DNA from 3 places in the Cytobacillus mangrovibacter genome. Region 2 is predicted to be linked to each of the others. Evidence: riboswitches for the same ligand, from Rfam matches in the RefSeq annotation. Region 2 holds a riboswitch; each other region holds the start of a gene.
What was found. Region 2 has a riboswitch for lysine ahead of ACFYKT_RS15565 (transporter substrate-binding domain-containing protein). Riboswitches for the same ligand answer to the same signal wherever they lie in the genome.
Positions count from the first base shown of each region.

Region 1: linked by a shared signal. The riboswitch ahead of ACFYKT_RS09995 (Na+/H+ antiporter NhaC family protein) and the one ahead of ACFYKT_RS15565 (transporter substrate-binding domain-containing protein) in region 2 are both predicted to bind lysine.
Region 3: linked by a shared signal. The riboswitch ahead of ACFYKT_RS11410 (aspartate kinase) and the one ahead of ACFYKT_RS15565 (transporter substrate-binding domain-containing protein) in region 2 are both predicted to bind lysine.

Region 1 covers NZ_JBIACJ010000004.1:293,612-304,013, reverse strand. The annotation lists gene ACFYKT_RS10000 (ABC transporter substrate-binding protein) at 13-1,215, opposite strand; gene ACFYKT_RS09995 (Na+/H+ antiporter NhaC family protein) at 1,570-3,138, opposite strand; lysine riboswitch at 3,290-3,484, opposite strand; gene ACFYKT_RS09990 (HD-GYP domain-containing protein) at 3,624-4,709, opposite strand; gene ACFYKT_RS09985 (YunC family protein) at 4,905-5,207, opposite strand; gene ACFYKT_RS09980 (DUF72 domain-containing protein) at 5,328-6,167, opposite strand; gene sufB (Fe-S cluster assembly protein SufB) at 6,580-7,977, opposite strand; gene sufU (Fe-S cluster assembly sulfur transfer protein SufU) at 8,166-8,597, opposite strand; gene ACFYKT_RS09965 (cysteine desulfurase) at 8,587-9,816, opposite strand; gene sufD (Fe-S cluster assembly protein SufD) at 9,816-10,402, opposite strand, start outside.
Region 2 covers NZ_JBIACJ010000008.1:133,437-143,838, reverse strand. The annotation lists gene ACFYKT_RS15590 (iron-hydroxamate ABC transporter substrate-binding protein) at 1-566, shown strand, start outside; gene ACFYKT_RS15585 (FecCD family ABC transporter permease) at 642-1,649, shown strand; gene ACFYKT_RS15580 (FecCD family ABC transporter permease) at 1,646-2,653, shown strand; gene ACFYKT_RS15575 (amino acid ABC transporter ATP-binding protein) at 2,896-3,639, opposite strand; gene ACFYKT_RS15570 (amino acid ABC transporter permease) at 3,660-4,424, opposite strand; gene ACFYKT_RS15565 (transporter substrate-binding domain-containing protein) at 4,484-5,332, opposite strand; lysine riboswitch at 5,485-5,667, opposite strand; gene ACFYKT_RS15560 (hypothetical protein) at 5,938-6,780, shown strand; gene ACFYKT_RS15555 (hypothetical protein) at 6,863-7,630, shown strand; gene ACFYKT_RS15550 (hypothetical protein) at 7,636-8,103, shown strand; gene ACFYKT_RS15545 (sulfite exporter TauE/SafE family protein) at 8,213-8,947, opposite strand; gene ACFYKT_RS15540 (carbohydrate-binding domain-containing protein) at 9,172-10,402, opposite strand, start outside.
Region 3 covers NZ_JBIACJ010000005.1:220,180-230,581, reverse strand. The annotation lists gene ACFYKT_RS11445 (long-chain-fatty-acid--CoA ligase) at 1-1,074, shown strand, start outside; gene ACFYKT_RS11440 (TetR/AcrR family transcriptional regulator) at 1,582-2,172, shown strand; gene ACFYKT_RS11435 (enoyl-CoA hydratase) at 2,216-2,989, shown strand; gene ACFYKT_RS11430 (electron transfer flavoprotein subunit beta/FixA family protein) at 3,197-3,970, shown strand; gene ACFYKT_RS11425 (electron transfer flavoprotein subunit alpha/FixB family protein) at 4,126-5,103, shown strand; gene trxA (thioredoxin) at 5,298-5,612, shown strand; gene uvrC (excinuclease ABC subunit UvrC) at 5,712-7,484, shown strand; lysine riboswitch at 7,588-7,767, shown strand; gene ACFYKT_RS11410 (aspartate kinase) at 7,919-9,148, shown strand; gene ACFYKT_RS11405 (YslB family protein) at 9,204-9,659, opposite strand; gene ACFYKT_RS11400 (succinate dehydrogenase cytochrome b558 subunit) at 10,048-10,402, shown strand, end outside.

The DNA of each region.
Region 1 (10,402 bases), on a different contig from region 2:
CTCCAGCTTCTCTTAAGGATTAACCTTAGATTTGAAGACTTGCTTCCCATCTTTATGTTCTAAAACAGTCGCTGATTTAATTGGGTTGTGTAGTTCGTCAACAGTAACAATACCAGTTACAAGCGCTAAATCTTTAGTAGCTGCTAGAGCATCCTTAATTTTCGTTGCATCCGATGTACTGCCAGCACGCTTCATTGCATCTGCTAAGAAGTAAACTGAATCATAGCCAAGTGCATTAAATGCATCAGGCGACTTTCCATCATACTTTTCAGAGAAACTAGTTACAAATTTTTGAATCGTTTCATCTGGATCTTGTGCTGAGTAATGATTTGTTAAGAATGTGTTATTTAAAGCATCTGCACCAGCTAAATCAACAAGAATTGGTGAATCCCAACCATCAGCTCCCATAAATGGAACATCAATACCCATTTCACGAGCTTGCTTAATAATTAAGCCTACTTCTTCATAATAACCAGGGATAAAGATAAACTCTGGATTTGCAGATTTAATACGTGTTAATGTCGAACGGAAGTCCGTATCTTTTGCCACATAAGATTCTTCTGATACAACTTTTCCACCTGCACCTTCAAACGTTTCCTTAAATGAAGCTGCAAGGCCTTTTGCATAGTCACTCGCATTATCTGCATAGATAGCTGCATTTTTCACTTTTAAATCTCCAGAAGCGAAATTAGCTGCAACTGTTCCTTGGAATGGGTCAATGAAAGAAGTACGGAAAACAAATTCATTCACATCTCCATTTGTTCCAACTGTTACGTTCGGGCTCGTACCAGATGGTGATAATAGAATCGTTTTATTAGAATTAGCAATTTCAGCCTGTGCTACTGAATTTCCACTAGTAGCCGCACCAATAATAGCCGTTACTTTATCTTGGTTTGTTAATTTAATCGCTGCGTTCGTTGCTTCTGCAGCATCAGATTTATTATCTACTTTGATAATTTCGATTTTCTTTCCATCTACTCCGCCACTATTGTTGATTTCTTCAACAGCAAGCTCAATCCCTGCCGCTATCCCTTGTCCATATGAAGCAACAGGACCTGAAAGCTCAAGGTTCGCACCTATTTTAATGGTATCTCCACCACTAGAACCTTTTGAGCCTTCTGTACCAGCTTTTTCCCCACCGCCGCAGCCAGCTAATAATCCAGCTGCCAATGTTGAAGCCATAAGTACTGAAGTAATCTTTTTCTTAAAAAACATCCCTAATCCCCCTTTGTCTGATTGTTCCGATAATTAAAAGCGTAATCTTGCATTTGTATCTGGTTATACGCAGGCCCACACTCTCTCATAACCTTTTCAAATAGCCCGACCATACTCCTAACTTTCTGAAACAAAATGTAAAATATGATATTTTCTAACTACTTGCTCTAATCTAAAAATAGTATAATATTTTTAGAGTTATCTGTCAAAACAATATTTTAGCAAGATTATAATTTTTCAAAATATTTATTCTTTACAATTACATTAGAATTATTTTTTCTTCTATTATTTTTTTACTATCAAAACATTTGAAAAGGCTCTCTCAACATGAGAAAGCCTTTTCCTTTATATTATTTATGTCTCCTGCCAGTCCACTTTTGAAATTCTGCCAGCTATTATAGCAAAAAGAATAAGTAGAAGTGCAACTGCTAAGAGAGCAAGAACCGTACTGCCCGTAAATCCAATCACTAAATAGCCAATTCCTGCAATTATAGCTGAGGTCACAGCATATGGAATCTGCGTCATTACATGATCCATCAAATTACATCCTGCACCAGTCGCTGAAAGGATGGTTGTATCGGATATCGGTGAACAATGGTCACCAAATACAGCACCAGCTAACACGGCTGCTAAAGCCGGCAATAAGAGACTTACATCTGTTGCGGCTGCAATATCCCCAGCAATCGGAAGGAGTATTCCAAAAGAGCCCCATGATGTTCCTGTACTGAATGCCATAATACAAGCGATAACAAAAAGGATAAACGGCAGAAATGAAGAATTTAAATTTGTGCTATCTGCAATGCCAGCTAAATACTTTCCTGTTTCTAAACGTCCGATTAAATCAGCAATAGCCCAAGCAAATAAAAGGATATACACAGCTGGAAGCATCGACTTTGTCCCTGCCCAAACTCCTTTTCCTAAGACATTCCCGTTTACAGCTTTTAATATAACCACTTGACGGATAAAAAAGCCTAAAGTTACGATTAACCCGAGAAGCCCGCCTAGAATCAATGACTTGGTAACATCCGTATATTCAAAAATAGCTAGGATCGTTTTTTCCTCAGCCGCTTCATAGCCTGTCCAAAGCATTGTCCCAACTGTTCCAACAATTAGGGCAACAATCGGCCATACTAAATCCCCAACAGTTCCTTTTGAACTAGTCGGCAAATCCTCTTTCAATTCTCCTGCAGCTGGCTTTGAAGGATCTGTAACCAGTCCTTCCTTTACAGCACGCAGTTCATGCACTCTCATCGGTCCAATTTCCACATTTCTGAAAGCAACAATGAACACCATTGCCAAAGTGGCCCAAACATATAAGTTCATCGGAATTATTTGCATAAATGCAGAGAATGCGGAGTAATCTGTTATATTATGTGTTGCTAGAATCGTTCCGATTAACGCAATGATTGAAGCACCCCAGCTAGACACAGGTGAAACAACACATATAGGTGCTGAAGTTGAATCAATCAAATAAGCTAACTTCGCTCTTGATACCTTCTGACGATCAGTGATTGGCTTTGAGATTTGACCAACTGCAAGCGCATTAAAATAATCATCGATAAAAATGATAATACCTAAGACGGCTGTAACGATTTGTGCACCTATTCGGGATTTCACTCGCTTGATTGCCCATTCACCAAACGCTCGGCTTCCCCCAGAAATAGAAATAAAAGATGTAATAATCCCTAGTATGATTAAGAATAAAAGGATATAAATATTCGAGTAATTCATTTCCCCATCTGATACAAAGATGCCTTTTACCGAATCATAGATGGTACTTATGGTGCCTGTTATACTAAACTCTGCTAGTAATAGAGAGGCTGATACGATTCCTACACCTAAGGATATCAAAACCTTCCGTGTAAATATGACCATGATAATCGCCAAAAATGGCGGGATTAGTGAAAAAATGGTATTTTCCATTTTTGTTCCTCCTCTTAATTAGTATGAGATATACGTTTGAATACTAATCCTTTATTTAGAGGGAATTGATAATAATAGAAGAAAAATAAAAAAAGAATAACGATAGAGATTGTCTACCATTACTCTTTATTAAGTAATTAGATTCTCCATCACGTCCTGTAGCTCCCCAATATGAAGGAAATCAAGCACTTGGCCTCCATAATGATAGTGTTACCCTTATTCAAAGTAACCCCAACAAATTATTGTTGACACAATTCATTTGCTTCGGCAAAATTCCCTTTTAGCTGTAATCACTGTTGTCATCCTCACACAGCTTACTCTTGAATTCCGCGCCTCTACCCCATCGGATATGATAAGGTTTATTTAATTGTATATTACTATATCAGAATAACAGAATGCTGATAAGCTATTGTCATTAAGTATAATAAATACTTTTTATGAAGTTCCTCTTTATTATTGACAATTCTTGTTAACATTTCTGCTATCTAAAAAGTTGTGTCACAAGCAGTCACAACAATATTTAACTCTATTTTCAAGTCTAACTCATATGGCTCTACCTGTTCACCATCATGCTCCATAATTCGAATAATAGGCCGGTCACCTAGACCTGTATTTTGCCCAGAAACAATTCCCTTTCGGCCATCACTCAGTTCAACTGTTATCCCAACCGGGTAAATAGCAACAGCATAGCGGAAAGCTTCAACAACTTGCTTCTCAAACAATGTTCCTGAACCTGCATAAAGAATCTCTAATCCTTCATGCGGAAGCATCGCTTTCCGATACACACGATTGGAAGTTACCGCATCAAATACATCCGCCACAGCTATGATTTTTCCGAAATAATGAATATCCTTTCCTGAAATCCCTCTTGGATATCCTGATCCATTAATCCGTTCATGGTGCTGATAGGCACAATGAGCAACCAATAAGGGAATCGTTTGTACCTTCCTCAATATTTGAAAACCTGCCTCAGCATGTTCTTTTATCGCAATATACTCTTCTTCCGTTAATCTTCCCGGCTTTAACAATACATCTAAAGGTACTTTCAACTTTCCAATATCATGAAAAATGGCTCCTAAACCAAGGGTTTCAAGCTCCTTTGGTGAAAGCTTCAGCTCCATTCCGATCGCTAAAGAATAGAGCGTCACATTTAAGGAATGGGTAAATATATAATTATCGTAGGAAAAAGCATCAGAAAGCAGATTTATTAATTCCTTATCCTCCGCTAATTCAGCCATTAAAAAACGGATCAATTCTGATAGACGCCTCGAAGCTTTTTCAACAACGAAAGAATTGGTTAAGTTAGCATCCTTTTGAATTTCAAGGAAAATCGAATTAATTGTTTGAATCGCTTCCCTGCGAACTGGATCTGAAAGAGTGCTCTTGTATTGAATATCTTCTGTTTGATTATCTTTTATAAAGATATAACTAATACCCAAAGCTTGAAGACGCTGAATCATTCCTTCCTTCAGCACTACACCTTCGTTTAGTAATATTTGTCCTGTTTCATTATAAATAGCTCTAGCAAGAATTGTATCGACCTCTACAGATGTTGTTGTCACTAATCTCATAAATTACTCCTATACAATTTCCGTAGTTTTTTCATTTTCGTATTCATAAATAATCACCTTTATCCATCATACCTTTTTTCGCCAATAAGTGACAGATGCCACTGCCACTTTGTCGAAAAATATTGACAGTTTATTCATTTAAAGAATTTAGTAAGAATAAAAAAGGCAGCCGGAATGAACTTTCCGGCATGCCTTTTATATCATTTTAAGAAGGGCCTCTTTTCCTATCATACCTTTATGAATCCCTAACGATTCTGCTTCATAGGTAACAGATTCTAATGGTGCCTCCAGAAGCTGTTCGATCGTTTTTACACCCACAGCTCTGCCGGCAATTACTTTGCGATCCTTTAACTTCTCATTTAGCAACGCAACATCTAGGGCACCACACATGATATATCCTTTATCACTTGTTACAACAAGTAAATTGGTTTTTGGCAATTCCACCGAGACACACAGGAATGTATGGCCCTTTATATCAATCGGCTTTAAATCAATCATGATCTTACACTCCTTTCCTACCCACTACAAACTATGCTAGTGACTAAAAAAGCGTGTAATATCACCAAGCCTACTTTTATATTTCAAGTATCATATTCGTTGGCCCTACATGGATAGGCATTAAAACAATTCCAATTGTCTAGGGGCAAGATCGGTATATTCAAGATTCAACATTTGGATAAGTTGCTTGGCATTATCAGCAGCATCTCCGCCAGAATTATTGTTAAAAACTACATACACCTTCTTACATGCTTCATCTAACTTCTTCAAGTACTCTGCCCACTCAGCAAGCTCCTTGTCATTGTATCTATAAAGATAACGCACTTCTCTCCAGTTAGGGGCATTCTTCTTTTGCCAGCCATGTACATTCCGCCCATGAAATCTTACTAATACCTTTTCCGTATTGGCTGGTTCAAGCACAATCGGTATCGAACCTGCTCCTGCCTGCGGCTCATCACAAATAGTATGAATCCAGCCTTCATCCTTTATAAATTGGATCGTTTTTTCCTTATACTCTGGTTTATACCATGACTGGTGGCGGAATTCTATCGCACAAGGAAGTTCTCCCATTTGCTCCTTACACCAACGCAAATAATCTACATTCTTTCTTCTACAATCAAACCAAGGCGGAAATTGAAAAAGAACCATCGCCAACTTATTTTGATATGGTTCCAATGAATCCTTACATGCAGCAAACATCTCACCTTTATCTTTATAAGGGATCTCTCCTCTTTCATGACCTGTCATTCCCTGATAAGCCTTCACTATAAATTGAAAATTATCTGGAGTCTGCTCTACCCAGCTTTCTGCATTTTGTTTTGACTGGACTGCATAAAAGGAGGCATCTACTTCAACAGTTGGAAAATGACTAGCATATGTCATTAATTTATTCCGTTTAGCATCGGGATGAGTATAAAGGGTATGATGGTCCCCCCATCCAGTTACTCCAATTAATATCATGAAACACACCTCTATTTGGAAGGTTTACATTTATATTGTAACAAGAAAAAGGCCATTAGCCAAAAGAGGAATGGACTTATTGTATGTACAAGCGCATGAGGCAAAGACTATGTGAATTTGCAGTATTCCATGGAATATATCTGCTACGGGAAAGGAACAATTGTGGGCTTGGAAATAAAACTGTTTCATTGAAAACGTCTATGGGACATAGGCCGGGGGCGGGGAAAGATAATTGTCTCATAGAACACAACTATGGGACATGACAAGGGGATTGGTAATAAAATTGTCGCATAAAACAAATCTATGGGACATAAACCGAGGCGTGAAAAGAAAATTGTCCCATAGAGTAGATCTATGGGACAACAACTGGTGATATAGCAAGGAAACTGTCCTTGACAGTGTTTACAGCATTTTAACCGATGCTGCCTTCCATCTCGAATTTGATTAATCTATTCATCTCAACCGCATATTCCATCGGAAGTTCTTTAGTAAATGGCTCGATGAAGCCCATGACGATCATTTCAGTAGCTTCTTGTTCAGAGATTCCACGACTCATTAGATAGAATAATTGCTCTTCTGATACCTTTGAAACCTTCGCTTCATGCTCTAATGAGATATTATCGTTCATGATTTCATTATATGGAATCGTATCTGAAGTTGATTGATTATCCATGATTAATGTATCACATTCAATGTTTGCACGTGCACCATCTGCTTTACGGCCAAATTGGACGATTCCGCGGTATGTTACTTTCCCGCCGTGCTTAGAAATTGATTTAGATACAATCGTAGAAGACGTATTTGGTGCAAGGTGAATCATTTTTGCTCCAGCATCCTGGTGCTGACCTTTACCTGCAATTGCAATCGATAAAGTCATTCCACGTGCGCCTTCTCCTTTTAAAATAACCGCTGGATATTTCATTGTTAATTTCGATCCGATATTTCCGTCAATCCATTCCATTGTTGCATTGGCTTCACAAACAGCACGTTTTGTAACAAGGTTATATACGTTGTTTGCCCAGTTTTGGATCGTTGTGTAACGGCAATAAGCATCTTTTTTAATAACAATTTCAACAACCGCACTATGCAATGAGTTTGTTGTATATACAGGAGCTGTACAACCCTCTACATAATGAACATGTGCACCTTCGTCAACAATAATTAATGTACGCTCGAACTGCCCCATATTCTCTGAGTTGATTCGGAAGTATGCTTGTAGTGGTGTATCAACTTTAATTCCTTTTGGAACATAAATAAATGATCCGCCAGACCAAACAGCAGAGTTTAGCGCAGCAAATTTATTATCCGTAGGAGGAATTGTCTTCCCAAAGTGCTCACGGAAAATATCTTCGTTCTCACGCAGCGCTGAATCCGTATCCTTAAATACGATTCCTAGTGCTTCAAGATCTTCCTGCATATTATGATAAACAACCTCTGATTCGTATTGAGCTGAAACCCCAGCTAAATACTTTTGCTCAGCCTCAGGGATCCCAAGCTTATCAAATGTTTGTTTAATTTCCTCAGGTACTTCATCCCAAGATTTCTCCGTTTTTTCAGATGGTTTCACATAATATGTGATTTCATCAAAGTTTAATGACGCTAAATCTCCGCCCCATTGCGGCATAGGCATGTTGTAGAAATGCTCCAATGATTTTAAACGGAAGTCAAGCATCCATTGTGGCTCTTGCTTCATTTTTGAAATCTCTTCAACAATTTCTTTCGTCAAACCGCGTTTTGATCGGAAAATGGAAACGTCTTTATCGGCAAAACCATATTTGTAATCGCCAATCTCAGGCATCTTTTTTGCCATCGTCGTATTCCTCCATTCATTGAAATGCGTAAGCGCCTTGCTCACCCCCGACAAGCACAAGACGAGCCTCACTGAAAGGCGTTCTTTGCCTTTCTGGGAGGATTGGCTTGTGACCTCGAGGGGGTAGGCGCTGAAGCTAGACAACTCTCAAATTTCTGTACTTTTTTATACAATTAATATTAAGAATATTATTCTTCCTTCAATCCCTTTTCCATTGCCTTCCAAGCTAAAGTTGCACATTTAATTCTCGCTGGGAATTTCGCTACTCCCTGCAATGCTTCAATATCGCCAAGATCGATATCATCTTCATAGTCTTTTCCTTGCATAATTTGAGAAAATACTTCTGAAAGCTTTAGAGCCTCTTCAATATTTTTCCCCTTAATCGCTTGCGTCATCATTGAAGCAGAGGACATCGAAATCGAACATCCTTCCCCTTCAAATTTCGCATCAACTACCTTTTCACCATCAAGCTTTAATGTTAATTGAATTCGATCCCCACAAGTCGGATTATTCATATTAATCGTTAAGCTATCATCTTCAAGAACCCCTTTATTTCGGGGGTTTTTATAATGATCCATTATTACTTGCCGATAGAGAGTATCTAAATTGTTAGAAGACATCGCTGAAATACTCCTTTGTTCTGACAAGCCCGCTTACAAGCTTATCAATATCTTCTTCTGTATTGTACAGATAGAAGCTTGCGCGTGCAGTTGCTGATTGCTTTAACCATTTCATTAATGGTTGTGCACAATGATGCCCTGCCCGAACGGCAATTCCTTCAGCATCCAATACAGTCGCTACATCATGAGGATGGACATCATTCAGATTAAACGTAACAAGTCCCGTACGCTTCGAAACATCCTTCGGTCCAAAAATGGTTATCCCATCAATAGTAGACATTTTTTCCATCGCATAAGCAGCTAGCTTATGTTCATGTGCTTCTATGTTGTCTAATCCGACTTCTTCAAGGAAATCAATTGCAGCACCTAATCCAATGGCACCAGCAATAATAGGAGTACCCCCTTCAAATTTCCAAGGAAGCTCCTTCCAAGTAGATTCGTACAAGCCAACAAAATCAATCATTTCGCCGCCAAACTCAACCGGCTCCATGTTTTCTAAGAGCTGCTTCTTACCATATAATACGCCAATCCCAGTTGGCCCGCACATCTTATGGCCAGAAAAGGCGAAGAAATCACAATCTAAATCTTGAACATCTACTTTTAGATGTGGTGTACTCTGTGCCCCATCTACCACCATAATCGCTCCGTTTTCATGAGCAATTTTGGCGATATCCTTAATAGGGTTTACTACACCAAGAACATTTGATACTTGCATAATGGAAACGATTTTCGTATGTCCAGTTACAGTTTCTCTTACATCCTCAAGTGCGATTGTCCCATCTTCCTGCAAAGGCAAGTACTTTAAAACCGCACCTGTTTTCTTTGCCACTTGCTGCCATGGAATGATATTGCTATGGTGCTCCATATAGGAAATGACAATTTCATCTCCTTCATGAAGATTTGCCATTGCATAACTTGCAGCAACTGTATTTAAAGACGTCGTCGTCCCTCTTGTAAAAATAATTTCTTCCGTTGATTTCGCATTGATAAACTTGCGAACCTTTTCTCTTGCCCCTTCATAGCCGTCCGTAGCTCTTGTTCCAAGTGTATGGACTCCACGATGAACATTCGAGTTGCTTTCACGATAATATTTATCTATTGCCTCTATGACCTGAACAGGCTTCTGGGATGTTGCAGCACTGTCTAAGTATACTAGTGGCTTCCCATTGACTTCCTGGTGTAAGATCGGAAACAGTTGACGAATATCATAGATATCCATTATCTTACTTTCCTTTCAATAACTGCAGTCAGCTGCTGTTTAACTCCCTCAATCGGAAGTGCATTGACAACTGGTGCAAGGAAGCCATGAATAACTAGTCGCTCTGCTTCAGTCTTCGGAATCCCACGGCTCATCAGGTAGTACAATTGCAATGGATCTACACGTCCAACAGAAGCAGCATGGCCCGCTGTTACGTCATCTTCATCAATTAATAGAATTGGGTTTGCATCTCCACGCGCCTTTTCACTTAACATAAGAACACGTGATTCTTGTTCTGCATTTGATTTAGAAGCCCCATGCTCGATTTTGCCGATTCCATTAAAGATAGATGTAGCAGCGTCTTTCATAACTCCGTGCTTAAGAATATATCCTTCTGTATTCTTGCCAAAGTGAACGATGCTAGTTGTAAAGTTTTGTGTCTGCTCGCCACGTCCAACGACTACTGTTTTCGTATCTCCGAACGATCCATCACCAATAAGGTTGGTCACATTTTCATAAACGGTATTGCTGTCATTCATCAATCCAAGCGCCCATTCAATGCGTGCATCTCTATCCGCAACTCCACGACGATTCACATAGCCAGTCA
Region 2 (10,402 bases):
GCAAAAACATCGATAAGCTAAGCGAAATTGCTCCTACTGTAACCTATACATGGGGAAAAGTAGATTATCTAACACAGCATTTAGAAATCGGCAAGCTTTTGAACAAAGAGAAAGAAGCTCAAGCATGGATCGATGACTTCAAAGTCCGTGCAGAAGCAGCTGGAGAAGAGATTCGCGCAAAAATTGGTGAAGACGCAACAGTAACTGTTATCGAAGGCTATGATAAGCAGCTTTACGTATTTGGTGATAATTGGGCACGTGGCACAGAAATATTATACCAATCAATGAAGCTAAAAATGCCTGAAAAGGTAAAGGAAATGGCTTTGAAAGAAGGGTACTACACATTATCAGCAGAAGTACTGCCAGAATATGCAGGGGACTACATTGTCTTTAGTAAATATGCAGATGCTGATAGCTCATTCCAGGGAACCGAAACATACAAAAATATTCCTGCTGTTAAAAACAATCATGTATTTGAAATGGAAGGAAATGGAGCATCCTTTACTGACCCAGTTACACTTGAAAAGCAGCTTACTTTCTTTAAGGAATCATTTTTAGGTAACTAAATCTTTATGGGGAATTCTTTTTCTAAAGAATTCCTTTTCCCGTATTCTACGAAATGAAAAGATGAGGACTCTATAATGAAAGAAACACAACCTTCGATCCCATTTATATTTAAGATTTCTGCTGGAATCCTTGTATTTATCGGAATGTTTGTTATCGCCTGTGTTTTTGGGGCAGCAGATATTGCTGTGAAAGATGTATGGTTAGCGCTAACCTCCAATGCGACAGGTGAAAAAATTTCCATTATTCGTGAAATCCGGTTGCCTCGTGAAATTGCAGCCGTATTTGTCGGGGCTGCACTAGCGGTTTCTGGGGCAATTATGCAAGGGATTACAAGAAATCCGCTTGCTGATCCTGGATTGCTGGGATTAACTGCTGGGGCAAATGCGGCACTAGCCATTTCGATTGCCTTCATCCCTGCAACCAATTACTTTGGCATCATGATTGCCTGTTTTATTGGAGCCGCGGTTGGGGCTGTTATGGTTTTTGGAATTGGTGCAATGAAAAAAGGGGGCTTCTCTCCTCTTCGCATTGTGTTAGCAGGCGCAGCTGTATCTGCCTTTCTTTATGCAATTGCGGAAGGCATCGGGATCTACTTTAAAGTATCAAAGAATGTATCGATGTGGACTGCCGGCGGTTTAATTGGAACCTCATGGGGACAGCTCCAGATTATTGTTCCATTTATTTTGGTAGGAATTATTGTTTCGCTCTTCTTCTCAAGACAGCTGACTATTCTTAGTCTAAATGAAGAAGTTGCAGTTGGTCTTGGCCAAAAGACAGCACAAGTAAAGATTGTTCTATTTATTGTTATTATTCTACTTGCCGGTGCTGCTGTTGCACTTGTCGGGAATATGGTCTTCATTGGTTTAATGGTTCCTCATATTGTTCGTGCAATGGTTGGATCGGATTACCGGCTTATTATACCTATGTCAGCGCTTATAGGGGCGACATTTATGCTGTTAGCCGATACACTTGGCCGTACCATTAATTCACCTTATGAAACACCAATTATTGCTATTATTGCTATAATTGGTTTACCTTTCTTCCTGTTCATCATACGGAAAGGAGGAAAAGCATTCTCATGATACAGCCAGGATTACTTAAAAAACAACGAATTCTATTAGTTGTATTACTTGCACTTATTTTACTTACGATATTTGTTGGCATGGGGCTTGGCTACTCATCCATTTCCTATAACCGCTTAATGCCAATTTTATTTGGTCAGGGTACATTTAAAGAGGAGTTTATCTTATTCTCTATTCGATTGCCTCGAATAATCATTACCTTGTTAGCTGGAATGGCACTTGCTTTATCAGGAGCCATTTTGCAAGGGATTACACGGAATGACTTAGCTGATCCAGGAATCATTGGAATTAATTCAGGGGCAGGGGTAGCAATTGCTATTTTCTTCTTATTCCTACCGATTGAAGCCGGTTCCTTTGTTTATCTGCTTCCTGTTGTTGCATTTATTGGCGCTTTAATTACTGCATGCTTAATATATGCCTTTTCGTATAACAGAAAAGTCGGTCTCCAGCCTGTCCAATTAGTTTTAATTGGGGTTGGATTTTCAATGGCACTTGCCGGAGCGATGATTGTCCTTATTTCTTCCGCCGAACGGGAAAAAGTGGATTTCATTGCGAAATGGTTAGCGGGGAATATTTGGGGAACTGACTGGCCTTTTATTCTAGCCCTTCTTCCATGGTTAGTGATACTCATTCCCTTTACCTTATATAAGGCAAACCGTTTAAATCTCCTTAGTCTAAATGAGCCTGTAGCCATTGGTGTCGGTGTGTCCATTGAGAAGGAGCGCATTGTTTTGCTTCTAACAGCTGTTGCTTTAGCAGCCTCAGCCGTTTCTGTTACAGGCGGTATTACATTTATTGGCCTGATGGCTCCACATATAGCCAAAGCATTAGTTGGGCCAAGAAATCAATTGTTTATCCCTATTGCCGTTCTGATCGGCGGATGGCTGCTGTTATTTGCCGATACGGTTGGACGTAATATAGTTGAGCCAGACGGGATTTCAGCAGGGATCATGGTTGCATTAATCGGTGCTCCCTATTTTATGTATTTATTGTTGAAAAAATAAGAAAAGCGCAAGCGCCTTGATCATCGCCGTACAAACTGGAAGGGCTCTTCCTTTCGATAAAGGAAACACGGTTTGCGGTAGCGAACCGATGTTGACGCAATCGTTGCGGAGGAGACCTGAAGTTTGATAGGCGATAGGCGCTGGAGCTAGACAATTCTCTAACTCAAAAGTTAAACTCTCTTATCTTATAAGAAAAGGCTAGGATCCATTGTCGTCTTCCAATGGGTCCTAGCCTTTTCTTTCTAATTAACTTGTTTCAACGTACGTTTCAGAAATTCCTTTGTGCGCTCCCCAGTTGGATGATTGAATATCTGCTCCGGGCTTCCTTCTTCTGCAATAACACCTTTATCCATAAATACGACTCGATCAGATACTTCCTTGGCAAACTCCATTTCATGAGTAACGATTAGCATGGTAAGACCTGAGTCAGCAAGCTCCTTCATGACTTTAAGAACCTCTCCTACCATCTCTGGGTCGAGGGCTGACGTTGGTTCATCAAATAACATCACATCTGGTTCCATAGAAAGGGCTCTTGCAATAGCAACACGCTGCTTTTGACCACCTGATAGTTGTCTTGGCTTTGCATTGACGTACCTGTCCATTCCAACTACTTTCAAGTATTTCATTGCTACCTTTTCTGCTTCTTGCTTGGAACGCTTTAAAATCTTTACTTGTCCAACTACACAATTACCTAGCACATTATGGTTATTGAATAAGTTAAATTGCTGGAATACCATTCCGAGTTTTCTCCGATAGGCATGAATATCATGCTTGTCATCAAGAATATTTTCGCCATTGAAAATAATATTGCCGCCGCTCGGTTTTTCTAATAGATTCACACAGCGAAGAAGAGTAGATTTCCCTGATCCTGAGGAACCGATGATACAGACCACCTCTCCTTTGTTGACTGAGAAATGAATGTCTTTTAACACTTCATGACTTCCAAAGGATTTGCTTAAACGTTGAATATCAATAACAGTTTCCATATGATTCTCCTCCTTCGCTTTTACTTATCTGCACTATACGTACGATCCTCTACCGCTTCTGCCTGCATTGGATTGCCAACAACTGTATAGCTATCTGGCCCATCCAGCTTTCTTTCAAATGCACGAAGGATGAGAGTGACCGTGTAGGTCAATACAAAATAAATAATACTTACAATAAAGAATGCTTCAAAATATCTAAAGTTGTTCCCTGCAACTGTTTTGGTTTGGAAGAATAACTCCGCAATTGAAATAACACTTAATACAGCTGTATCTTTTATATTAATAATAAAATGATTGCCTGTTGCTGGTAAGATATTTCGAATAACTTGCGGCAATACAACATGATTCATTGTTTGAATATGATTCATCCCAATCGCCTGAGCTGCTTCATATTGTCCTTGATCAACAGAAATAATGCCTCCTCGCACAATCTCTGCCATATATGCTCCTGTATTAATCGATACAATCACAATTCCCGCTATGATCGGGTTCATTTGCCACCCAAATGCTGCTGCCGAACCATAATAAATAACCATCGCTTGCACAATCATTGGTGTACCACGGAAAAACTCTATATATATTGAAAGAATAATATTAATGATTTTCAGGAAGCTTTTCTTTGCACCGCGTTCAGGCATTGGAATCGTACGGATAACGCCGGCTAATAAACCAATGATGGCTCCTATAATTGTCCCGGTTAAAGCGATCAAGAGGGTTACACCAGCTCCTCGCAAAAACATCGGCCAATTGGTTTCAACTATTTTCATAATCCATTCTAAGCTCATTGTTCTCCTCCTTAGAAACTAAAGCCGACTACAAGTATGCAGCCGGCTTCACCAGATTATTATTCTGCTGCTGGTTGATTTTTAATTGCAGCATCCATAATGCTGATGCGTTCTTCCTCAGAAATACCTGCCAATATTTCATTCATTTTTGCTGTTAATTCGCTATCCTTTGCAATCCCCACAGCGATTGCCGTATCATCCTCAGATGTCTCGAATCCTTCTGTAAACTCAACCATAGCAAAGTTTTCATTTGCAGCAGATGCACTGACACCTTCTGGACGTTCTGAAACGTACCCATCAATCACACCTGATTCAAGCGCTACCCTCATTGCTGGGAAGTTGTCCATCGCTGTTTGCTTTTTAACACCGTTAATCTGGTCAATCACTGAATAATGGAATGTATTTAGCTGAGCCGTTATTTTCGCGTCGCTGAAATCTTGGATAGAAGTTGCTCCTTCGTATTTCCCGCCTTTTTTAACAACCATGACTAAATCGGATTTATAGTAGTTATCTGTGAAATCAATTGTCTCTTTACGTTCAGCTGTTGGCGACATCCCTGCGATGATTGCATCAATTTTGCCTGATAATAAGGCAGGTACAAGTCCATCCCATTCGGTTTTCACAATCACTAATTCTTTTCCAAGGCCTTCTGCAAGCTTTTTAGCTATTTCAACATCATATCCGCCTGCATATTCTGCATTACCTTCCATTTTCACTCCACCGTTGGAATCATCCATTTGGGTCCAGTTAAATGGGGCATACCCTGCTTCAAGTCCTACCTTAAAGGTATCCTTTTTCGGTGATGCTGATCCTCCTGTTCCTTCTGACTCATCGCTTGTTCCACATCCTGCTAACATAATAATTGCTGAGATAGCTAGGACTAAAAATAATGATAATTTTTTTCTCATGCTACTTTTCTCCTCCTATTTTCTTAGTTTAATAGTTTTAGTATATGCTTGACTTCTAGCTTTTAGGCTTTTTACTAAAAACAAAAAAGCGACCTGAGATGAACTCAAGTCGCTATACGTATAGTATGCCCCTAGAATCCTCTTCTTTCCCTAAATGAGATAGCACAACTCAATAAACCAGGTAAGTTTATCAAGACAGTCCTGCAGTTCTTAACTGCAGACCCAGCAAGTAATACTGAGAATATTACAAACTTCGGCGACATTTCCTTCTCCTTAGCATCCTAGCTTCTCATGCTCCACTAAAGACTAATAAATATCGCGCCTCTACCTCACCAGTTAAAGTGAGGTCTTATTAAATTATATTAACAAGGTTACAGTAGAAAGCCTATTCTGTCAACTTGATAAAATCGGTAGTCTTTTCCAATAGGTTAGATATGTTATATCACCTGCACTCCTTATAGTATTTAGCGCTCTCCATCCCTTGTCACTATGTTTACTATCTTTCTAATACTTAATAGATTAGGGTCATTTCTTTTTTATAAACTGAATACTATCCAAATATTGGTGCAAATTAAATATATTCTCGATTTATCGGAGTGATCAGTGTGCATAATTCATATTGGTTTCTAGCACTTATTATTTCAAGCATTATCATATTTATTTTTATTCTTTTTAAAAGAAGAAATACAGAAACCCTATTTCTTTTATTAGCAATGATTGGTCTCGGCTTTATAATTGAAACGGTTATCTTTACATTTTTAGGAAGCTATGAATATTATCCGAATTTCATCAAAGATCATCCCTATTACGACAACAACTTAGGCGCATTTACTTCAAATGCCTTTGCTTTACCTGTAATCGCAACTCTAATAAGCACTTTTAGTTTAAATTGGATCTGGATGATTGTATTTGCAGGAGTTTTTGTCAGTATTGAATGGTTATTTCTAAAACTTCAAATTTATTCGCATAATTGGTGGAAGTTAGGATATACAGGTTTTGGTCTGCCAATCTACTTTGCAACTGCAAAGGTTTTCTATCAATGGATTTTGAATCTTTCCAAAGGATTTAAGCAGAACTTGATTCTCTATTTAATTATTGGTGCCATTTCTTGCAGTACCCATCTGCTGCCAATTATTTTTTTCTCGAATCGAATATACAGTCCAGGATGGTTTGCAAATCTGGAGCACGATACTACTGCGTTTTCAGTTATTTTCTATTTATGTGATTCTCTTTATTACTGTTTAATAATAAATATTAACTGGAAAAAGAAGTGGGTAAAATATGCTTTAACCGGTTTACTTATGTATGCAGTCAATCAGCTCTTAGTGTCTTTTGGTATCCTTCAAAGTCTTGTTTGGTGGGATCCATTCTACTATATTGGTTTGCCATTATTACTTATTTTTCTAACAGGCATCATTGATAAAAGACTATCCATGACACTCTCATGAATAAAATGTAAATAATTGTAATACATTATGATGGAATATATATAACTAGTGTAAAGCAACTTCCATAAGAGGTGCTCCGATAATGATGAATCAACACAATCCTTCACTTGCAAGAATGAGTGTATTTGGAATCACATATCTTCAAAAGCAAAGCCCGCTTATGATTGCCTGGTGGTCTGCTGTTTTTCCTGGCTTTGGGCATTTCTTTCTTAACCACTATTTAAGAGCAACTTTTTTAACACTATCTGAGGTTTTTATTAATACCTTTGCACACATTAATGATGCAATGATTTATTCCTTTTGCGGGAAATTTGAACTTGCACAATCGGTTGTTCAACCTAAATGGGCCTTCGGGTATCTCATTATTTATCTGATTTCCATATGGGATAGTTACCGTTTAGCTACCTACCAAAATAAAATATATGATCTAACCTACCTTAAAAATATTCAGATCCCAAATGTCGGAATTTTCCCTTCTGAAGTTCAATTCTTAGATAGGAAAAAACCAAGCGTTGGTGCTATTTACTCTTTCCTTTTTCCGGGATTAGGGCAGCTATATGCTCACAGGTTTGGATTATCCTTTTATACGATGATTTGGTGGTGGATTTATCTATTCCTTTCAAGGCTTCATGAGTCTCTTTTACAATTAGTCCTTGGAAATCTTCATGCATCAAGCTTGATTCTTCAGCCACATTGGTTATTATTTATGCCTTCTGTTATGGGAGGAGCCATCTATCATGCTTATACTACAGTGATTGAACACAATAAGCTTTATCGTATCTCGCAACGTCAGTATCTTACAAATCGTTACAGGAATGATGATTTATTTATCTTCCATAAGCAGGTGTAATTCATATGATCATTATTGGAACCTTTAAACAATCAATTGAATTAGAGCAAGCATTAACTGTATTGGAGAATAGCTCTATTTCAAGGGATCAGATCCTTGTCGTTTTTATGGATGATAAGCCTGCACCTAGTCAGATTCCTGGAAGAACACGAAATATCCACTCAAATGCTTTTGAAATTGGCATGGCAAGTTCTACAGGATGTGCAGTTATTGGTGCCAGTGTTGGATTTACACTGTACTTAGGACCAATTATTTGCGGTCTCCTTGGTGCAGTTATTGGATTTGCCATTGGATATGCCCTGTATTATTTTCCAAATAAAAACAAGCTCCACTTAACAAAAATGAAAGGACAACCTGAGGTTGCTGTCATTATTCAATGCACAAAAAATCAACTATTGTTCATAGAAGATATCATGTGGGAAAACCAAGCTATTACAGTCGGGAAAACGCATCTGAACTCAATTAAAAGCTAGTGGGAATGAATAATTCCAAACTTTGAACAAAACATTGCTTTTAGCTAGAAGCCTTTTCATATATTGACCCTAGTACTATTATCGGAACAGTGGGCCAGTCCCCCTGTCCCTAAAGTATATTATTCACAACTATCTGAACAATTAAGGCGATGGTGACTATTCGCAAAATGGGTTTTACATACTTCGGCTTTAGCCTTTTAGCTATACGTACGCCAATTTGAGCACCTGCTACAGAGCCAAAGAGAAGCGCTAGTGTTAATGGCCAAATGATTTTACCTGTTGCAATATAAGTAATCGCCGCGCCAAAGCAGCTTGAAAAGGTAGCAAGACGGACAAAACCAACCGCTCGAATATAGGAAATATTTAAATACCCAAATAAATAAAGCATCAATGTCCCTTGGCCAGGGCCAAAAAGGCCATCGTAAATCCCAATCCCATAAAGACCTGGAATGCTTATTTTATTCATTTTCAAATGGGCATCTCCAGTGAAATCCTTTTTTCCAATAAATGAAGTAATAAAAGCAAATACAAGTAAAATGATTGCCACGATATACATATTTCCTTCTGATATTCTTGATGCAATAAAGCCGCCGCTTATTCCACCACCAACACTTACTGGAATTATCCATAGCGACTCTTTAAGTGAAATATCACCCTTCTTATATAGATGGAAAAAACTCGAAAAGGAACTAACTGTATTCGACACTTTATTGGCACCGATTGCGGAGTGGACAGGTATTCCCATAAGCAGCATGGCTGGCAGACTGATTAGACCCCCACCACCTGCAAGTGTGCCAATGGTTGTTGCACATATACCAATAAAGAAAATAAGCACATACTCCATACTTACACCCCCTTACTCAAAGTATATATCCATAGGGTGTATAAATAAATTTGATAGTTATTATAAAAATGGATAAGTAAAACTTATTGAATAGAAATAGGCAAAACAATTTGTTTTGCCTATTTCTGTATTCTCAGATCATCTTCATTTATCAAGTAACTACGGAACACTTTTAAAGGTTCTTTGACTCAGCTGATTCAATTGAGACAAGGGGCCTGCCCTGCTTATGGTCTTCCGCCTTTTCCAGGGAGTTCTACACCAAGTTCAGCTAATTTTTTCTGAGCCTCTTCCCGGGTGATTGTGCCCTCTCTTTCTTGTTCCATAATGCCTTGAACCTTTTCTCTTGTTTCTTCATCTAAATCTCCAAACATATCTCCAGGGCCTCCGCCCATTTCAGGTTGAGGTTGACCTTGGCCGCTCTCACCAGGACCACCTTGACCTCCTGGCCCGCCCTGGCCTCCTGGACCGGTGCTTCTACTTGTTGTGATACCAGATTCATTTATCCATGTGACAGATTCAGATATCGTAAACTCTACCACTTTTGTTCCTCCTTGATAGTCTCCAGTTTTATAAAGACCATCTGAATCACTCTCTGATGATGAACCGCCAGAGTATAAAATATAAGATGTATCCTTTGTTAATTCAGGGGAACCGATAAAGACAGATTGATAGTCTTTTTTCGGTGAAAAAGTTGTTATTGTATTTCCCTCATTGTCCTCAAGATGAACGATCGTACCAGCTTTCTGTGTTTCAGGATAAGTCATCAATAAAGAATTCTGTGTGGATTGTTCTGATGCAGCTTGTGCCATCCCAGAACTTCCCGCAGCAATTAGAAAACCCCCACTCATGTCAAAGCTTCCATCATAATCTAGTGGGCCGTTGCCATTGGATGTTGGCCCATTTACAATGACTGTCCCATCTGTCATTGCAATCGACCCATTGGCGTCCAATCCGTCTCCTTCTGCATCGACTGTAATATAACCGCCATTGATAATTAGCATATTTTCTTCTGAATCTGATTGGGTACTATTTTCCTCAGCATCCATTTGGTTTTCAGGATTTGCGGCTTCAGAACTTGCTTGTCCATCATTCACAGGACTAAATGGCGTACGGAATCCAGAGCCATCATTTCCTCCGCCAACGTTGATGCCATCATCACTGGCAACTACATGAATTTCACCGTCTGAAACAGTTATTTTTTCACTCTCTATCCCTTCATAGCTTTTGGTCACATTGATTTTTCCACCTTTAATTTGGAGAGAGGTATCTGCGTGAACTCCGTCATCTCCCGAGGCAATTGTTAGCTCACCACCTGCAATCGTTACATTGCTGTTACTGTGGACGGCATCATCAGATGAATCGATGGTAAACGTTCCTCCACCTATAGCTAATTCTGCAGTAGCCTTCAGCCCTTTTGCACTCTGTGATTCTGTTTCTGTTTCTTCAGTAGTTGCC
Region 3 (10,402 bases), on a different contig from region 2:
TTATTGCAATATACAGGTGGAACAACTGGATTTCCAAAAGGTGTTATGCTTACTCATAGAAATCTCGTTGCGAATGCTGCGATGTGTAGGGCATGGCTATATAAGACAAAACCGGGTCAAGAGATTGTACTTGGGATTCTCCCATTTTTCCATGTTTACGGAATGACAACCGTTTTAATTCTCTCTGTTATGGATGCGAATAAAATGGTATTGCTTCCAAAGTTTGATGCAGAAACAACACTTAAAACCATTCAAAAGCAGCGGCCAACATTATTCCCAGGTGCCCCAACGATCTATATTGGATTATTAAATCATCCAGATTTAAAGAAGTATGATTTGTCTTCTATTGATTCATGTATTAGCGGATCTGCAGCACTGCCTGTTGAAGTTCAGCAAAAGTTTGAAGAAGTGACTGGCGGAAAGCTTGTGGAAGGCTATGGATTAACAGAGTCCTCACCAGTTACACATGCCAATTTCTTATGGGATCGTCCGCGTGTGAAAGGAAGTATCGGTGTACCTTGGCCGGATACAGATGCAGCGATTTTTTCAATGGAAACGGGTGAAGCACTGCCAGCTGGTGAAGTAGGAGAAATTGCTGTTAAAGGGCCGCAAGTGATGAAGGGGTATTGGAATCGTCCAGAAGATACAGCAGAAACGTTAAGAGATGGATGGCTTCTCACTGGTGATCTTGGCTATATGGATGAGGATGGATATTTCTATGTAGTGGATCGTAAGAAAGATATGATTATTGCTGGAGGCTATAATATTTACCCACGTGAGATCGAGGAAGTACTTTATGAACATCCAGCTGTCCAGGAAGTGGTAGCAGCAGGCATACCAGATCCTTATCGCGGGGAGACAGTAAAGGCGTATATTGTTCTTAAAGAAGGGGCCAAGGTTAGCGAAGATGAATTAAATAAGTTTGCCAGAAAGCATCTTGCCGCTTTTAAGGCACCAAGATTGTATGAGTTTCGTGATGAGCTTCCAAAAACAGCCGTTGGAAAAATTCTTAGAAGGGCTTTAGTGGATGAAGAAAAAAAGAAATTAAATAATGAACAAGAAAAGCGGGCTTAATCGTAGAGACCGATTTATCGGCTCTTTATTTTTGACAAGTAATGCTTGTCCATATTCAGCAGAGTGGCAAAAGTGATCCTTATTTGTATATAATATTTGTAGGATAATTTCTTGACAGAAATGAATTGTGACACTATTATAAAAATATGAATGATGATTCATTCATTATCTAAAGAAGATAAATAATTAGCTTTTTATCTAGGCTCTTTCTAAAAGATTGTTGTTTTTCAAATAAGCTTTTGTGAATGAAAGCTGAAGCAATATAAGTTAGTTGATTGGAGCGGAAGGTTGCGAGACTCCAGCGGGAGTAGTGGGACAGCTGAGACCCCGCAGACGCTTTAGCGTCGAGGCGGCTCAGCGCCCACCCCGCGGAAAGCGAGCGACCTGGAGCGGAAATCAACTTCTACCCACCACATATTAATTAACAACAATGTTTGCGAAAATAGCCTTAAGCTAACAAAGTTATAGCTCGAGTTGCTCTTGCTTTTTTCTTGGAGGAGGAAAAGTTTGAAAAAGAATAAACCAAAATATCGACAAATCATAGATGCAGCAGTTATAGTCATTGCAGAAAATGGATATCATCAGGCCCAAGTATCAAAAATCGCTAAACAGGCTGGTGTCGCTGATGGAACCATCTATTTATATTTTAAGAATAAAGAAGACATACTAATCTCTCTCTTTCAGGAAAAAATGGGTAATTTCGTTGAAATGATTGAAGAAAAAATTGCAGGAAAAGAAACGGCTGCAGAGAAATTATTAATGATGGTGGAAACACATTTTAATATTCTCTCAGATGACCCGCATTTAGCCATTGTTACTCAGTTAGAGTTAAGACAATCGAACAAAGATCTGCGCCTTAAAATTAATGAGGTGCTAAAAGGATATCTTTCCTTGGTTGAACAGATCTTATCTAATGGGAAAGAAAGTGGAGAGTTTTCTCCTACTCTCGATGTAAGGTTGGCTCGCCAGATGATTTTTGGTACGATGGATGAGACAGTAACAACTTGGGTGATGAATGACCAAAAATATGATATTACTGAATTAGCGGGTCCTGTTCATCGATTGCTTCTTAGTGGATGCCAAAAGCAAGACAACTAGAAATGCTGTTGCACCTTCGAAACAAGTCAAAAGGGGGATGAAAATGGATTTTTTAAAATGGTCTTTTCAAGATGGGGTTGCCACGATTACGTTGGATAGACCTCCAGCAAATGCACTTTCGTCAGGTTTATTAAGAGAACTTTCTTCCGTCTTGGATGAAATTGAAACAAATGATGATATCAGAGTTATTCTAATACATGGAGAAGGCCGTTTCTTCTCTGCTGGTGCTGATATCAAAGAGTTCACTACTATTAAAACTGGTGACGAATTTGCCAATCTTTCTACATATGGACAAGATCTATTTGAACGTATGGAGCAATTTTCAAAACCGATTATTGCAGCCATTCATGGAGCCTCACTTGGCGGAGGATTAGAACTGGCAATGGGCTGTCATTTCAGATTAGTAGCTGATAATGCGAAGCTTGGGCTGCCAGAACTTCAACTTGGATTAATTCCTGGATTTGCAGGGACTCAGCGTCTGCCTCGATTAGTTGGGACAGCAAAAGCAGCAGAAATGTTATTCACAAGTGATCCGATCACAGGGCTTGAAGCTGTTCAATATGGATTAGCTAATCATGCTTATCCAGAAGGCGAGCTTTTAGAAAATGCGTATAAAATGGCAAAGAAGATTGCGAAGAAAAGTCCTGTTTCTATTAAAGCCGCTATTAAGCTTTTGAATTATTCTAAAACAGAAAAGTATTATGAAGGTGTAAAAAAAGAAGCTGAGCTATTTGGTGAAGTATTCGTTTCTAATGATGGAAAGGAAGGCATCTCTGCGTTTATTGAAAAAAGAGAGCCAAACTTTACTGGAAAATAGAAACTTTTCGAATTTTCATTATCAATCTTTCTAGTAATCTATTATAATAATCTATAAGGAGAGATTTTATATTCTCCTTATGCAATAAATTATCATAATCTTTCGAAGTGGTGAAATGTTTACATTTGTCATTATCGAGATTGAGCGCTTCTTGATTCAAGAATTCTTGGGTAAGGCGCTTCCACTTTTAATTTCAGGAGGGAAATCATGAACATCTATGTTTTAATGAAAAGAACCTTTGATACGGAAGAAAAAATCACCATTTCAGGTGGCAAAATAAATGAAGATGGAGCAGAATTCATCATTAACCCTTATGATGAATATGCGGTTGAAGAAGCAATCCAAGTGCGTGATGCACAGGGTGGAGAAGTAACAGTCATTTCAGTAGGCAGTGAAGAATCTGAAAAGCAGCTTCGTACAGCATTAGCTATGGGTGCGGATAAAGCTGTCTTGATTAATACTGAAGATGATGTGGAAAATGGGGATCAATTTACAACGGCTAAAATTCTATCCGAGTATTTAAAAGATAAAGACGCAGATTTAATCATTGCTGGTAATGTAGCAATTGACGGTGGATCAGGTCAAGTGGGACCACGTGTGGCAGAGCTTCTAAATATTCCTTACGTAACAACAATTACGAAGCTGGATATTGCCGGAAGCAATGCAACGGTTGTTCGTGATGTAGAAGGTGACTCTGAAGTAATCGAAACGACACTTCCACTACTTGTAACTGCTCAACAAGGCTTAAACGAACCTCGTTATCCATCATTGCCAGGTATCATGAAAGCGAAGAAAAAGCCGCTTGAGGAACTGGAACTCGATGATCTTGATCTTGATGAAGATGATGTAGAAGCCAAAACAAAGACAATTGAAATCTATCTGCCACCTAAAAAAGAAGCAGGAAAAGTTCTTGAAGGCGAGATAGCTGATCAAGTAAAAGAACTTGTTAGCCTACTTCATACAGAAGCGAAAGTTGTTTGATCGATAAAAGACGATATTCAAGGAAGAACGATATAAACTGAAATTTTGGTAGGTAGAGCTGTCGGTAATAAATAAAAGCAATCGGTCATTTGCCGATTGACACTAATCCAACCTCTGACCTCTAATCTCTAAAATAACGCAGGGGGTAAAACATAATGGCTAGAAAAGTATTAGTATTAGGTGAAGTCCGTGATGGATCATTACGTAATGTTTCCTTTGAAGCAGTAGCAGCAGCAAAAACAGCGGCTGAAGGCGGAGAAGTTGTCGGTGTTTTAATTGGCGATTCTGTAAACGCTTTAGCAGGAGAATTAATTCACTATGGTGCAGATCGTGTAGTTACAGTTGAAAATGAAAATTTAAAGCAGTATACTCCTGACGGATTCTCACAGGCATTAATGGCAGTCGTTGATGCAGAAAGCCCAGAGGGTCTTATACTAGGCCATACTTCATTAGGTAAGGACTTAGCTCCTAAAGTAGCAGCGAAACTAGCATCTGGATTAATTTCTGACGTTACAGGTTTAGAGGAAGTTGGCGGAAATCTAGTATTCACACGACCAATCTATTCTGGTAAAGCATTTGAGAAGAAAATTGTCACAGATGGATTAGTATTTGCTACTATTCGTCCGAATAACATCAGTCCATTAGCAAAAGACGAGTCTAGAACTGGTGATATATCTTCTTTATCTGTTGATGTTAAAGATCTTCGCACAATTATTAAAGAAGTTGTCCGCAAAGCAAGTGAGGGAGTAGATCTCTCTGAAGCGAAAGTAGTTATTGCTGGTGGACGTGGTGTGAAAAGTGAAGAAGGTTTTGAACCATTAAAGGAACTTGCAAAAGTTCTAAATGGAGCAGTAGGCGCTTCTCGTGGTGCATGTGATGCCGATTATTGTGATTATTCACTGCAGATTGGCCAAACAGGAAAAGTAGTTACACCTGACCTTTATATTGCATGTGGGATTTCAGGAGCGATTCAGCATCTTGCAGGTATGTCTAACTCTAAAGTAATTGTTGCAATCAATAAAGATCCAGAAGCTAATATCTTTAAAGTAGCTGATTACGGCATTGTAGGAGATTTATTCGAAGTCGTGCCAATGTTAACAGAAGAGTTTAGAAAATTAGTTGTAAATGCATAATAATCAAACGAGCGGCGAATAGCCGCTCGTTTTCATGATTGCTTAGTCAAACAGCTTTAAGTGTTAATGCCCTTCATGCATAGCTAAAAGAAATGAAGGGGAAATTACAAAGTGAAGCAAATTGGTAGCTTCACTACATAAACTAATGATATACTGTCGTTAGATTTTGAGTTGAAATTTAGGAGGCAAATAATATGGCAATTACAAATGTAACAGATCAAAATTTTTCTAATGAAACAGGTTCAGGCGTAGTTCTTGCAGATTTCTGGGCACCATGGTGCGGACCTTGCAAAATGATCGCTCCTGTATTAGAAGAGCTTGATTCTGAAGTAGGCGATAAAGTTAAGATTGTAAAGCTTGATGTAGATGAAAACCAAGAAACATCAGCAAAGTATGGTGTAATGAGCATCCCTACTTTACTTGTTTTTAAAGATGGCGAAGTAGTAGATAAAGTTGTTGGCTTCCAGCCAAAAGAAGCACTTGCAGAACTATTAAATAAACATGCCTAATTAGAAAATAGCTAATTGAAGAAATCCTCGGCTTTATTTAAGTCGGGGATTTTTGTATGATCAAAATAGGATAGAGTGGAGCTTAGGGAGGTGACATCCATGAATGAAATCATAAAAAATAAACTCATGCTTTTGCCAGATCAGCCAGGCTGTTATTTAATGAAGGATCGTCAAGGGACGATTATATATGTTGGTAAGGCAAAAGTATTAAAAAACAGAGTCCGATCGTACTTTACAGGTTCACATGATGGAAAAACATTAAGGCTTGTCAATGAAATTGAAGACCTGGAGTACATTGTTACTTCCTCCAATATGGAAGCTTTAATTCTCGAAATGAATTTAATAAAAAAATATGATCCGAAGTACAATATTATGCTAAAGGATGATAAGAGCTATCCATTTATTAAGTTAACTGCAGAGAGGCACCCGCGCCTAATCACAACGCGAAAAGTAAAAAAAGATAAAGGGAAATATTTTGGACCCTATCCCAATGTGCAGGCTGCAAATGAGACAAAAAAGCTGCTGGACAAAATTTATCCACTAAGAAAATGTTCGACCTTACCTGATCGTGTTTGTCTTTACTACCACTTAGGACAATGTCTTGCCCCTTGTGTTAACGATGTAAGTGAGCAGGAATATAAAAAAATGGTTGATGAAATTACTCGCTTTCTTAATGGAGGTTACAAGGAGATTAAGAAAGATTTAACTGAAAAGATGACAGCCGCGGCTGAAGAGCTAGATTTTGAAAGGGCAAAAGAGTTTCGCGACAAAATTGCCCATATTGATACGACAATGGAGAAGCAAAAGATCACTTCAACTGATTTAACAGATCGGGATGTATTTGGATATGCTGTAGATAAGGGTTGGATGTGTGTGCAGGTTTTCTTTATTAGACAGGGGAAATTGATCGAGCGTGATGTATCGATGTTTCCAATCCATGATGAGCCAGATGATGAAATATTGACTTTTCTTGGCCAGTTCTATTTAAAGGAAAACCATTTTAAACCGCGTGAAATATTGGTTCCTGATTCAGTAAATGCTGAAATGGCTGAAGAATTCTTAGGGGTAAAGGTTCTAAAGCCTCAGCGTGGACAGAAAAAGGATCTCGTTAAGCTGGCATATAAAAATGCAAAGATTGCTCTACAGGAAAAGTTTTCTTTAATCGAGCGTGATGAAGAAAGAACAATTAAAGCAATTGAAAATTTAGGTCAGCAGCTTGGAATATATACACCCCATCGAATCGAAGCATTTGATAACTCGAATATTCAAGGAACGGATCCAGTATCTGCGATGATTGTCTTTATTGATGGTAAACCAGAGAAAAGGGAATACCGCAAATATAAAATAAAATCTGTACAAGGTCCTGATGATTATGACTCTATGCGGGAGGTTGTCCGAAGGAGGTACACTCGGGTTCTAAAAGAAGGTTTGCCTCTTCCGGATTTAATCATAATTGATGGGGGAAAAGGGCATGTAGAAACGGTAAGAGATGTACTAGAGAATGAACTGAGTCTTGATATCCCTATATCTGGACTTGTAAAAGATGAAAAGCATCGGACATCTCAGCTGCTCTACGGGAAGCCACTAGAAATGATTCCACTTGCAAGAAACAGCCAAGAGTTCTATTTATTGCAAAGAATTCAAGATGAAGTGCATCGCTTTGCCATCACCTTCCACCGACAATTGCGTGGGAAGAATGCATTTCAATCTGTGCTTGATGATATCCCGGGAATTGGAGAAAAGAGGAAGAAGCAGCTATTAAAAACGTTTGGATCTATTAAGAAAATGAAGGATGCACCTATTGAGGAGTTCACAAATATCGGGATTCCATTAAATGTCGCAAAAGAACTAATAAAAAAATTACAGGAATAGATTGTTTGAAAAAAATGAATATGCTATAATTACTGAAAAATTAAATATCACTTTATAGTATTAAAGTAAGTTTAAAGGAACCAACCCTTTGAACTTCCTCTAAAGTGAAGGTAGAGGTGCGAACTTCAAAAGTAAAAGCTTGGAGAAGAATGAGCTTCAATGAAAAGCTTTGAAAGGGAATGTTTGCCGAAGTGAAGAAAGTCTCATCACTTTCTTTGCTGGTTTTGTATTGAATAAATGCAAGATTGTCAAGTTGAAAATGACTTGGAGAGCTATCTCACTGTGTGTGCGTATGCTTCTTTTGTACGTTAATCCCACAGCAATGAGATAGTTTCTCGTTGCTGTTTTTTTGTGTTAAAAATCAGATGTGCACTTGAAAATGGTTGCGTGAGACTTCAAAAGATTAACCGAAAAGGGTAGGAAGAGGGAAAATCATGGGATTAATCGTGCAGAAATTTGGTGGAACATCCGTTGGAGACGCGGAGAAGATTCAAAATGTAGCCACTCGAGTGATCGAAGAAAAGGAGAAAGGAAACGATGTAGTCGTAGTTGTTTCAGCAATGGGGAAATCAACAGACCATCTCGTTGACCTTGCAAAAGGAATATCCATACGCCCAAATAGAAGAGAAATGGACATGCTTTTAACAACAGGGGAACAAATCACGATTTCATTAGTAGCCATGGCATTAGCTGATAGAGGCTATCCGGCTGTTTCGCTTACTGGATGGCAGGCTGGAATCATAACAGAGCCCGTTCATGGCAATGCACGAATTATCGGCATGAATACAGAAAGAATAGATAGTGAGTTAAAGCAGGGAAGGATTGTTGTTGTAGCAGGCTTCCAAGGAATAACAGAAGATGGGGCGATTTCAACCTTGGGGCGAGGTGGATCTGACACAACGGCTGTCGCATTAGCAGCAGCATTACAAGCTGATAAATGTGAAATATACACAGATGTAACTGGTGTATTTACAACAGACCCGCGCTATGTGAAAGATGCTAGAAAGCTTTTGGCGGTATCTTATGATGAGATGCTGGAGCTAGCCCATTTAGGTGCTGGAGTTCTGCACCCAAGGGCAGTAGAGTTTGCTAAAAATTATCAAATTCAGCTAGAAGTCCGCTCTAGTATTGAAAGAGAAGCTGGGACGATTATCGAGGAGGAAGTAACAATGGAACAAAACTTAGTTGTGCGGGGAGTGGCTTTTGAGGAGGACATTACAAGAGTAACTGTTATCGGTTTACCGAACTCCTTAACAGGTCTTTCTGTTATTTTTTCAAAACTAGCAGAAAGTCATATTAACGTCGATATTATCATTCATAGTATATTAGCAGATCAATTAACCAATTTATCCTTTTCAATAAAAAACGAAGACCTGGAAGATACAATCAAGGTATTGGAGAACAGCAAGGAAAAGTTAAATTATGAACGAATTGAGTCAGAATCTGGACTTGCTAAGGTATCAATTGTTGGTTCAGGAATGGCATCCAATCCAGGGGTCGCAGCTGAAATGTTTGCGGTATTAGCATCCAATGATATTGAAGTGAAAATGGTCAGCACCTCCGAAATTAAAGTATCCACAGTGGTAGAACATGCCAAAATGCTGCATGCAGTTGAAGTGCTGCACCATGCTTTTAAACTTTCGGGCACCTTAGTTACACCTTAAAGGTAAAGAAAAAAGCTTCAAACCATCATATGGTTGAAGCTTTTTTCTTTGTTACTTATGGAAGAATACTGTCCTTCTTATCCCATTTAACAGTAAAATGGATCTTTCCCTTTTTTTTATTAGGGTGCTCAAATGCTTCACAAATGACTTCTTTTTGACTCTCTATTTGCTCGGCAATAAATCCAGCTTCCAGTTGAAAAGTACATGGATTGTTTTGACTGCATCGCATTTTTATTATAGGGCTGAACAATTCAAGTTCCATTTCATTTTTGGATTCCTTCACAATCGATAAATCTCCCCAAGCGGATTTCTGAAAAAACTCAACTACTTCATTCAGAGTGTCCATTGGGTATTTACGAGCAAGTCTTTTGCCTGCCCAGTATAAGATTTCCGGTGTATCATTGCCTAATAGTTCATGCAAAAGCACTTCCCGAATAAGTTCATAACCAAATAGTGGAACTGATTCAGTTGTATTTTCATATTTAATTGCATCTATTGCTGATTCGCCCAAGCTGTATTCCCCACTTTCTATTATTCTTCTATTATATACAAAACTGTTGAATTTTAGTCACCCAATCATGGAAAAAGGTTATTTTTCTTAGAGGAAATTATTGTTATTTTAGTATATGTGGAAAACCTAGAAGTCTATTGAAATATAAGGTTTTTTCTTTTATTTAAGTAATACCAATATATTTTAATAATTTTCTCTTTTATGAACACTTTATGTAATCGTTTCCTTGACGCTATATTATGTTGGGAGTAAAATGGACATGTCACATAATTGTAAGAATATGCAGTACTATTTTTATCGTGATGTTTAGGTGGAACATTTGTATACATAATGCTTATAAAAGTGGAAAGTGAAACCTCAACATCTTCAAAAACTAGGGGGGTAAAACATGGCGGGTAATCGTGAGTTTTTTAATCGCAGACTGCATTCATTGCTTGGTGTCATTCCTGTTGGCTTGTTCTTAATTCAGCATCTAGTAGTGAATCATTTTGCAACAGGAGGAGAAGAGTCGTTTAATAAAGCGGCAGGTTTCATGGAACATCTTCCGTTCCGAACTTTATTAGAGACTTTTGTAATTTTCTTGCCTTTATTATTTCATGCAATTTATGGCCTTTACATTGCTTTTACGGCTAAGAATAATACGAGCAGATTTGGCTTTTTCCGTAACTGGATGTTCATGATTCAACGTATATCGGGTGTTATTACACTAGTATTTATCACATGGCATGTATGGCAAACTCGCG